Thermus aquaticus: one gene and its partner. Each later gene encodes a partner of the first gene's protein in a complex. Links are inferred from orthologs where the notes say so. Each region holds a gene or a part of one and is shown on either strand. Other genes may lie near its edges.

What was found.
Region 2: the proteins of dnaG (region 1) and dnaB are in contact, whole or in part, in a crystal structure (PDB 2R6A), measured with the Geobacillus stearothermophilus proteins. The link is inferred for Thermus aquaticus from one-to-one orthologs. Residues at the interface, in WP_049624496.1 of Geobacillus stearothermophilus: Lys456, Leu457, Leu458, Pro459, Ala460, Asn463, Ala464, Leu467, Leu535, Leu536, Ile537, Ala538, Gln544, Glu545, Asp548, Tyr549, His552; in WP_033016901.1 of Geobacillus stearothermophilus: Ser13, Glu15, Ala16, Gln18, Glu91, Leu92, Asp94, Ala95, Val96, Pro97, Thr98, Ala99, Ala100, Asn101, Tyr104, Tyr105, Ile108.

Annotation. Positions count from the first base shown.
Region 1 is NZ_LHCI01000106.1:2,039,547-2,046,888, forward strand. What follows is about bases 2,659-5,658. They hold dnaG (DNA primase), read left to right. Parts: upstream 2,659-3,291; coding sequence 3,292-5,025; downstream 5,026-5,658. Other genes in these bases: BVI061214_RS11755 (zinc-ribbon domain-containing protein), read left to right, coding at 2,659-3,313; BVI061214_RS11765 (malate dehydrogenase), read left to right, coding at 5,066-5,658. In the rest of the region: BVI061214_RS11745 (DEAD/DEAH box helicase), read left to right, coding at 1-306; BVI061214_RS11750 (hypothetical protein), read left to right, coding at 316-726; more of BVI061214_RS11755, read left to right, coding at 728-2,658; more of BVI061214_RS11765, read left to right, coding at 5,659-6,049; BVI061214_RS11770 (hypothetical protein), read right to left, coding at 6,150-6,443; BVI061214_RS11775 (aspartate kinase), read right to left, coding at 6,482-7,342. UniProt on the Escherichia coli protein: RNA polymerase that catalyzes the synthesis of short RNA molecules used as primers for DNA polymerase during DNA replication.
Region 2 is NZ_LHCI01000106.1:131,252-134,127, forward strand. It holds dnaB (replicative DNA helicase), read left to right. Parts: upstream 1-709; coding sequence 710-2,044; downstream 2,045-2,876. Other genes in the region: BVI061214_RS01670 (transglycosylase SLT domain-containing protein), read right to left, coding at 1-576; BVI061214_RS01680 (protoglobin domain-containing protein), read right to left, coding at 2,041-2,589; BVI061214_RS01685 (glutamate synthase-related protein), read right to left, coding at 2,637-2,876. UniProt on the Escherichia coli protein: The main replicative DNA helicase, it participates in initiation and elongation during chromosome replication. Travels ahead of the DNA replisome, separating dsDNA into templates for DNA synthesis.

The DNA of each region.
Region 1 (7,342 bases):
CAGGACATCGGGGGGCTTTCCTACCCCTTTTACCCCCGTCCCCTCCCCTCGGGCGGGGGGCCCACGGTCTTCATCTACGACGGCTACCCCGGGGGCGTGGGCTGCGCCCGGGCGGCGGCCCGCCGCTTTCCCGAGTGGCTTCGGGCCACTTTGGAGCTTTTGAAGGCCTGCCCCTGCGAGGAAGGGTGCCCCCGGTGCATCCTCTCCCCCAAGTGCGGCAACGGCAACCAGTACCTGGACAAGAAGGCGGCCCTCCTGCTTTGCGCCAACCTGGTCCTCTCCCTCCCCCCCAGGGTGGTGCATTAAACTCCTCCTATGAGCCAGGAGGGGACCGCCTTGGAAGAAAGCCCGGAAACCTTCTTCGCCCGCTTCCAGGCCCACGCCGTGGAAGTCCACCTCTTCCCCGAGCCCTGGGGAAGCCCCCTTCTGGAGGTGGGCGTGGGCGGGTTCATCCTCTACGCCTTTGACCGGGGCGCTCCCCCGGCCCCCACGGGCCGGGTCCGGGCCCTCCTCCACGGGGTGGCCCGGGAGGTGAAGCCTTGGGAGGGTGAGGCCTTCTTGGAGCTCATGGGCCCCGCCTACCGGATCGGGGGGAAGGCGAGGCCTCTGGGAGAGGGGTTTTACCTCCTGGAGGAGCCCATCCCCCTCCTCCTTTACAGCGAAACCCCCCTGCCCAGCCGGGCCCAGGTCCACCTCTGGCCCCCCCTGATGCTCTTCCGGGAGTGAGATGCGCTGCGCCTGCGGCCAGAAAAACCCCCCTGAGGCCCGGTTCTGCATGGCCTGCGGCCGGGCCCTGGGGGTGCTTCTGTCCGCAGAGAGGCGCTTTGTCAGCGTGGTCTTCTTTGACCTGGTGGGCTCCAGCCAGCGCTTCCGGGAGGGCCTCGAGGCCGCCTACCAGGCCCTCCAGGGGGTCCTGGAGGAGGCCGCCCGCATCGCTAGGGAGCACGGGGGCTTCGTCCACCGGTTTTTGGGCGACGGGGTTCTGGTCCTCTTCGGGGCCCCCAGGGCCCGGGGCCGGGAGCCCTGGCGGGCCCTGGAAGCCGCCTTGGGCATGGTCCGGGCCTCCCCCCTTCCCGCCCGGGTGGGGGTGGCCAGCGGGGAGGTGCTCTGGACCCCCCTGGGGGACGGCCAGGCGGGGGACCCCACCGCCCTGGGCCCCCCCGTGGTCCTGGCCGAGCGGCTCTCCAAGCTGGGAAGGCCGGGGGAGGTCCTCACCGACCGCCTCACCCTGGAGCTGGCCCGGGGGGCCCGGGGGGAGGCCGTGGGCCCCCTCGAGGCCCGGGGCCTGGGCCCGGTGGAGGCCTACCGGCTGCTGGAGGTCCGCCTGGAGCTGGACCCCGAGGGTGAAGCCCTCCTCGCCCGCCTCCGCCACACCTTCCGGGCTCCTCCGGCCCGGCTCAACCTGGTGGGCCCTCCAGGGAGTGGGAAAAGCCTCCTCCTGGACAGGTTCCTGGAGGACCCCCCCTTCCCCGCCGTGGTCCTGGAGCGAATGGGCCCCGAAACCCCCCTGCGGGTTACCCTTCTTGAGGCCGTGGAGAAGGCCTTTGGAAGCCCGGAGGTCCTCCTGGCCCAGGCGGGGCTACCCCCTAAGCTGGAAACCGCCTGGCGCTACAGCCTGGGCCTCCTTCCCCGCCCCAGCTGGAGCCGGGAGGCCCTGGAGGGGGCCATCCTCGAGGCCTGGCGGCGGGTCCTCCTCTCCCTGAAAGCGCCCCTCCTTCTGGTCCTCAAGGACCTCCACGCCCCGGACCTCACCTTGGAGCGCCTCCTCCTCCACCCCTTCCCCAACCTCCTCCTCCTTTTGGAAAGCCGCAGGCCCCTCTTCTCCCCCCACCTGGGCCTCAAAAGGGGCGAGGTCCCCCTCCTCCTCGCCCTCCAGCCGGCCCTGGACGCCCTCCCCTCCCGGGAGCGCCAGGCCCTTTTGGCCTGGGGGGTTCTGGGGGAGGTTCCCGAGGAGGCGCTAACGGGCCTGGTGGGAGCCTTTTCCCGGGAGAGGCTCTTTCGGGAAGGGCTCCTTGAGGGGAACCGGCCCCTCGAGGAGGTGGGCGAGGCCGCTCTCCGCCTCGTGCCCGCCGAAACCCAGCGGGCCTGGCACCTGGAGGCGGCCAGGCTCTACCAAAAGCGGGGCCAGCTCCTCCCCATGGCCCGGCACCTCCACCGGGCGGGCGAGGGGCGGCAGGCGGCCCTCACCCTCCGCCTCCTGGCGCAGAAGGCCTGGCGGGAAGGCCATCCGGAGGAGGCCATCCCCCTCTACCAGGAGGCCCTTAGGGCCGACCCCGCCCTGGAGGAAGCCCTGAAGCCCGAGCTTCAGGACGCCCTGGCCTCCCTGGGGCTGGCCCTCGAGGCCGAGGCGGGCCCCAGGCGCGAAGACCCGGTCCTCACGGCCTTCCGGGAGGCCAAAGACCCCCTGGACCTCCTCCCCCTTCTCCCCGGGCTCAGGCCCTACCCCCTGGAGGAGGCCAAGGCCAGGCTCCAGGCGGCCGGGGCCCTGTGGCGGCGCTTCCAGCCCTTGAAGGCCCTCGAGGTCCTCACCCCCTTCCCTCCCCAGGCCCCCAAAAGCCTCCTCCTCCACCGCCGAAGCCTGGAGGCGGGCCTCCTCATGGACCTGGGCCGCCACGCCGAGGCCGAGGCCCTCCTCCTGGAAGCCGAACCGGGGGACCTGGAGGCCCAGGTCCGCCACCAGGCCACGCGAATCCGGCTTCTTCTGGAGACGGGCCGCCTCCAGGAGGCCCTGGCCGAGGGCGAGGCCGCCTACCGGAAGGCCCCCCACCCCTGGCTGGCGGCGGCTTTGCTCACCGCCTGGGCGGTGAGGGGCCGCTTCCGCGAAGACCTCTTCCAGGAGGCCCTCAAGCACAAGGACGGCCGGGGCCTGGCCCTCCTGGCCATGGCCCACCACCGCTGGCTTCGGGGCGAAAACCCCATGAGCCTCCTCAAGGAAGCCCTGAAGGAGGCCCGGCGGCTTGCCAACCCCTACGTCCACCACCTGACCCTCACCTCCCTGGCCCTTTACCTCTGGCCCCGGGCCCCCAAAAAGGCCCAGGTCCTCTCCCAGCACCTCCTCTACCAGACCCACCGCACCGGCTTCGCCGTGCACCTGGAGGTGGCCAGGCTCCTGAGGGCCCAGCTCCTCCTCGAGGCCGGGGAAAAGGTGGAGCACCTCCTGGGATTCACCCCCTCTTTGCCCCTGACCCGGGCCTGGAAGGCGGCCCTTCTGGGGGAGGAGCCCGAGGGCCTCCAGGGGTACGGTATGCTGGGGCGGTGGGTTCGCCAGCTGTGGCGTAGCCGGGGGATAACATGGATTTGGTCCAGGTGGTAGAGGCCATCAAGCGCCGCCTCTCCCTCAAGGAGGTGGTCTCCCGCTACGTGGCCCTGAAGCCGGCGGGCCGGGGGCGGTGGAAGGGCCTCTGCCCCTTTCACCAGGAGAAGACCCCCTCCTTCTACGTGGACGAGGAGAAGGGCCTCTTCCACTGCTTCGGCTGCAAGGCCGGGGGGGACCTCATCGCCTTCGTGGAGCGGATAGAGGGCCTGGACTTCCAGACCGCCCTGGAGCGCCTGGCGGAGGAGGCCGGGGTGGAGCTCCCCAGGCGCTTGGGCGGGGAGCGGCGCAAGGAGCTCTACGAGGTCTTGAAGCTGGCCCAGGCCTACTTCCAGGAGGGCCTAAGGGCCCACCCCGAGGCCATGGCCTACCTGGAGGGCCGGGGCCTTTCCGGGGAAAGCGTAGGGCGCTTCGGCCTGGGCTACGCGCCGCCCAAAGGGGACGGCCTCCTCACCTACCTCTCTCGCCACGGGGTGAGCCCCGAGGAGGGCCTAAAGGCGGGGGTTCTGGCGGAGAAGGAGGGGCGGTACTACGACCGCTTCCGAAACCGCATCACCTTCCCCATCAAGGACCACCTGGGCCGCATCGTGGCCTTCACCGGCAGGGCCCTGGGGGACGAGGCCCCCAAGTACCTGAACTCCCCGGAGACCCCCCTCTTCCGCAAGCGGGAGGTCCTCTTCGCCTTTCCCGAGGCCAAGGCCAGGCTCCGGGAGGGGCGGGCCATCGTGGTGGAGGGGCTTTTTGACGCCATCGCCCTCCACCAGCTGGGCTTTTCCGAGACCGTGGCCGTTTTGGGCTCGGGCCTCTCCGAGGAGCAGGCGAGGCTTCTGAAGACCCAGGAGGTGCGGGAGGTCTACCTGGCCTTTGACGCCGACGAGGCCGGGCAGAAGGCCACCCTGCAGAGCCTGGACCTGGAGATGGCGCGGAAGTTCCTCTTCTACGCCGTCCGCCTCCCCGTCAAGGACCCGGGAGAGCTCCTCCTTCACCCCGAGGGCCGGGCCCTCTTCGGGAAAGCCCTGGAGGAGGCCCTTCCCGAGGTGGAGTTCCGCTTCCAGGAGGCCGCCAAGGGCCTGGACCTCTCCCGGCCCGAGCACAAGCGGAAGGTCCTCGAGGCCCTCACCCCCAGGATGCTCTCCCCCGAGCCCTTTGACCCCGTGGCCGAGCGCCTGAAGGCCCTGGTGGTGGAGCGCCTGGGCCTCTCCCCCAAGGAGCTCGCCGACTACCTGCAGGCCCGCAAGCGGGGCAGGCCCCTCCCGCCCCCCCCGCCCCCCAAGGCCGAGCCCAGAAACCGTACCCTCCTCCTGGAGCTGGACGTGATGGCCCTCCTCCTCTCCCTGCCCGAGGAGAGCTTCTTAAACTGGGTCCTCTACGCCGCCGACCACGTCTGGCCCCCCGAGGGCTCCCTTCTGGCGGAGTTTTTGGAGCTGGCTCGCAAGGAGCCCCGCAAGGACTACCTGCGGAGCGTCCTGAGCCGCAAGGAGGCGGGGGGCATCCTCCTGGAGCGCCTCATGCTGGCCCCCGAGGTGGACCCCTCCCGCCTCCCCGAGGTCATGGACAAGGCCTTAGCCCGCCTGAGGGAGGCCTACTACCTGGAACGCCGAGCCAAGCTGAAGGAGATCTTCCTGCAAAACCCCAGCCAGGAACTCCTAAGGGAGATCCAGGAGCTAGACCAGGCCATAGAGGCGGAAAGGCGCATCTACCGGGGCCTTTAGGGGTAGAATCCCCTTGGGCGAAGGCCCGAAGGAGGTTAGCATGAAAAGCCCCGTTCGCGTGGCGGTAACCGGCGCCGCAGGCCAGATCGGCTACAGCCTCCTCTTCCGCATCGCCGCGGGAGAGATGCTGGGCAAGGACCAGCCCATCATCCTGCAGCTTCTGGAAATCCCCCAGGCCATGAGAGCCCTGGAGGGCGTGGTCATGGAGCTGGAGGACTGCGCCTTTCCCCTCCTGGCCGGCCTCGAGGCCAGCGACGACCCCAAGGTGGCCTTCAAGGACGCCGACTACGCCCTCCTGGTGGGGGCGGCCCCCAGGAAGGCGGGCATGGAGAGGCGGGACCTCCTGGAGCTGAACGGCAGGATCTTCGCCGAGCAGGGCCGGGCCCTGGCGGAGGTGGCCAAGAAGGACGTGAAGGTGCTGGTGGTGGGCAACCCCGCCAACACCAACGCCCTCATCGCCTACAAGAACGCCCCCGGCCTCAACCCCAGGAACTTCACCGCCATGACCCGCCTGGACCACAATCGGGCCAAGGCCCAGCTCAGCAAGAAGACCGGGGTGAGCGTGGACCGGATCCGCCGGATCACCGTCTGGGGCAACCACTCCTCCACCATGTTCCCCGACCTCTTCCACGCCGAGGTGGACGGGCGGCCCGCTCTGGAGCTGGTGGACATGAAGTGGTACGAGGAGGTCTTCATCCCCACCGTGGCCCAGAGGGGGGCGGCCATCATCCAGGCCCGGGGGGCCTCCTCCGCCGCCAGCGCCGCCAACGCCGCCATTGAGCACATCCGCGACTGGGCCCTGGGCACCCCCGAGGGGGACTTTGTCTCCATGGCCGTCCCCTCCCAGGGGGAGTACGGCATCCCCGAGGAGATCGTCTACTCCTTCCCCGTGACCGCCAAGGACGGGGTCTACCGGATCGTGGAGGGCCTAGAGATCAACGAGTTCGCCCGAAAGCGCATGGAGATCACCGCCCAGGAGCTTCTGGACGAGATGGCCCAGGTGAAGGCCCTGGGGCTGATCTGATACCACCCCATGCTGGCCCAAGCCAGCATGGGGGCTCCCAAAAGGGCGTACCGGGACTATTAGGGTCCAAGGTTAGGGTCCAAGGTCGGGCTCTGGACCCTTAGCCCTGGCCTTTAGGCTTTTCCCCACACCTCCACCGCCCAGGCGGTGCGCCCCGAGTCCCAGACGTCGTCCACCACCAAAACCCGCTTGCCGAAGAGGAGGGGGTCCGGGGGAACGGCAAAAAGACCGGCTCGGGCAGGGTTTCCTCGCCCTCGTAGAACATGACCGCCGCCGTCAGGATGTCCCGGACCGAGAGGGCCAGGAGGGCCGTGGGGATGAGGCCGCCCCGGGCGATACCCAGAATGAGGTCAAACTCCTCCTCCCGAAGGGCCTCCGCCAGGCGGCGGGCCAAAGCGAGAAGGCCCTCCCAGGAAAGGTGAAGGCGCTCTATCAGGCCTTGTCCAGCTCAAAGGCCTGGTGCACGGCCCTCAGGGCGGCCTCGGCGTACTGGGCCGGGATGATGACGGAGATGCGCACCTCGCTGGTGGCGATCATCTCAATGTTGGCCCCGGTGGAGGCCACCGCCTGGAACATCTTGGCGGGGATCTCCGGGGCCGAGGCCAGGCCCACGCCCACGATGGACACCTTGGCGATGTCCGGCCTGAGGAGGGCCTCCCCCCCGATCTCCGCCAAAACGGGCTCCAGGGCCTCGAGGGCCTCCTGGGCGAAGTCCTTCTTGACCGTGAAGGCCATCTGCTGCCGGGAAGGGTCGTGGCCGGGCACCCCCTGGATGATCATGTCCACGGCGATGCCCCTGTCGGCCAGGGCCTGGAAGACCTTGGCGGCGATACCGGGCTGGTCGGGTATGCCGATGAGGCCGATCTGGGCGTGGTCCAGGTCCAAAGCCGCCCCCGTCACCGTCTTGCCCATCTCCATACTTACCTCCTTCACCAGGGTACCGGGGTTGTAGGAGAAGCTACTGCGCACGTGCAGGACCACCCCGTAGCGCTTGGCGTAGTAGACCGCCCTGGGGTGGAGAACCCTGGCCCCCAAAGCCGCCATCTCCAGCATCTGGTCGTAGCCGATGACCTCTAGCTTCCTAGCCTCGGGGATCAGGTGGGGGTCGGTGGTGTAGACCCCCTCCGTGTCCGTGTAGATCTCGCACTCCTTGGCCCCCAAGGCGGCGGCGATGGCCACCGCGGTGGTGTCGGACCCGCCCCGGCCCAAGGTGGTGATCTCCCCCTCCTCCGTGGTGCCCATGAAGCCAGCGATGACCGCCACGTACCCCTCGTCCAGGGCCTTCACGATCCG
Region 2 (2,876 bases), 1.9 Mb from region 1 along the record:
CCACAGGGCGTACCCCAGGCCCAGGTACCCCCTGGGGTCCGCCTCCGCCCAGGCCCGGTAGAAGGGCAGGGCCTCCCGGTAGCGCCCCAGGCGGAAGAGGGCCTGGGCCCTCAGGTCGGGCCGCTGGTCAGAAGGGAGGACCGCCAGCAGGGCCTCATAGGCCCGCCCCCGGAAGAGGGCCTCCCAAAGCCTCTCCCCCTCCCCCAGGCGGAGGAGGGCGGCCACGGCCTCGGGCTCGGGCAGAAGCCTCTCCCAGGCGGAAAAGGCCCGGGGGTCTTTGGCCCATTCCAGAAGGGGCGCCGCCACCCGCCAGGCGGGCTTGGCCTCCCAACCGGGCTCCAAGGCCCTCACCCCCTCCAGGAAGAGGGCGTAGCGCCAGGCGTACTCCGCCCGCTCGGCCAAGGGGACCTCCTCCCGCTGGGCCAGGCGGGAGCCCGCCAAGAGGGCGGCGTACCCCCCGCCCTGGGCCACCTGGCGCAGGGCCTCGAGCCTCCCCGTCTCCAGAAGGGCGTAGGCCTCGGGCAGGCCCTGGGCCCGGCAGGCGAAGAGAAGGAAGAGAAGCCACCAAAGCCGCACCCTCCCACCCTAACAGGCCCCGCCTGAGAAGCCTTAGAGGGAGGGGCCCAAAAGGGCTATCGCGGGGCAATCCTTCCCTCAGGGATAGTCCCCTTTCGCCGGAAGGGGGGGAGGGCGTAGCCTGGTAGGGCTTATGGAAGGCCCTATTCCCCCCCACAGCCTCGAGGCGGAGCAAAGCGTCTTGGGCTCCATTCTCCTGGACTCCGACGTCATGGACGAGGTGGAAGGCCTCCTCCCCTCCCCCGAGGCCTTCTACGCCGAGGCCCACCGCAAGATCTACGCCGCCATGCAGGCCCTAAGGAGCCAAGGCAGGCCCGTGGACCTGGTGACCCTTTCCGAGGAGCTTTCCCGCAGGGGCCAGCTGGAAGAGGTGGGCGGCACCGCCTACCTCCTCCAGCTCTCCGAAGCCACGCCCACCGCCGCCTACGCCGAGCACTACGCCCGCATCGTGGCGGAGAAGTGGACCTTGAGGCGGCTCATCCAGGCGGCGGGGGAGGCCATGCGCCTGGCCTACGAGGAGGCCGGGAGCCTGGACGAGATCCTGGACACCGCCGGGAAGAAGATCCTGGAGGTGGCCCTCACCAAGACCGACACCGAGGCCAGGCCCATGCGGGAGCTGGTCCACGAGACCTTTGAGCACATTGAGGCCCTCTTCCAGAACAAGGGGGAGGTGGCCGGGGTCCGCACCGGCTTCAAGGAGCTGGACCAGCTCATCGGCACCCTGGGCCCAGGCTCGTTAAACATCATCGCCGCCCGCCCCGCCATGGGCAAGACCGCCTTCGCCCTCACCATCGCCCAGAACGCCGCCCTGAAGGAGGGGGTGGGGGTGGGCATCTACTCCCTGGAGATGCCCGCCGCCCAGCTCACCCTGCGCATGATGTGCTCCGAGGCCCGCATTGACATGAACCGGGTCCGCCTGGGCCAGCTCACCGACCGGGACTTCTCCCGCCTGGTGGACGTGGCAAGCCGCCTCTCCGAAGCGCCCATCTACATTGACGACACCCCCGACCTTACCCTGATGGAGGTCCGGGCCCGGGCCCGCAGGCTGGTGAGCCAGAACCAGGTGGGGCTGATCATCATAGACTACCTCCAGCTCATGTCCGGACCCGGGAGCGGGAAGTCGGGAGAAAACCGCCAGCAGGAGATCGCCGCCATCTCCCGCGGTCTCAAAGCCCTGGCCCGGGAGCTAGGCATCCCCATCATCGCCCTAAGCCAGCTCTCCCGGGCGGTGGAGGCCAGGCCCAACAAGCGCCCCATGCTCTCGGACCTCCGGGAGTCGGGCAGCATTGAGCAGGACGCCGACCTGGTCATGTTCATCTACCGGGACGAGTACTACAACCCCCACTCGGAGAAGGCGGGCATCGCCGAGATCATCGTGGGCAAGCAGAGAAACGGCCCCACGGGCACGGTGGAGCTTCAGTTCCACGCCAGCCACGTCCGCTTCAACGACCTGGCCCGGGACGCCTAGGGGGAAAGGAGGGCCTTGGCCCCCTCCTTAAGGGCCTCCCCCACGTCCCGGTGGCCCAGGAGAAGGCCGCGGGCGAGGGCCTCCAGGTAGCTCTCCTCCACCAGGGCCACCTCTATGGCCAGGATCTTTTCAAAGGCCTCCACGGCGCTGAAGACCTCGAGGCCCCGCAGGGCGCTCCGCAGGTGCTCCAGGGAAAGCTCCTGCACCAGGCCCATGGCGGGGACCATGGCCCTAGGCCCGATGCCCAGCCTGGCGTGCACCAGCCCGATGCGCCTCCGCCTTTCGGCGTAGGCCCGGTCGTAGGTGCCCGAGAAGAGCTCCCGGTACCAGGCGGCGAAGGTGCCGTAAAGCCTCTCCACCCGCCCCGGCACGGCGTGGAGGATGCTGGAAAGCTCCTCGTCCCGCCCCAGGTAGTCGTAGAAAGCCAGGGCTACCTCGGGAGCGATGGGGGCCATGACCTCCCCCAGCTCCTTCAGAATGGCGGCATGGGTCTGGGTAAAGCCTGTGCGCCGCTTGAGGAGGTCCAGGAGCTCACCGGGGTCCACGGGACAAATGTACCTTGCCCGTCCCCCCAGCGTCTAGGGCCCAGAGGCTACTCGGTGCTCACCCCCTGGTCCACCTGCTGGCTCACGGGCTCCACCATGCGGAAGTGCCGGACGGGGTCTTCCAGAAGCCTCTCCAGCCGGACCGCCTTCTCCTCCCGCCTGTTCTCCCTAAGGACCCGGATGTAGGCGCCAAGAAGCTCCCGCACGTCCTCCACCCCCCGGGCGTCCAGGGGCTTCACGGCCACCTTGGCCCCCTTGGCCAGGCGGCGGCGCATGGCCTCCTCCGT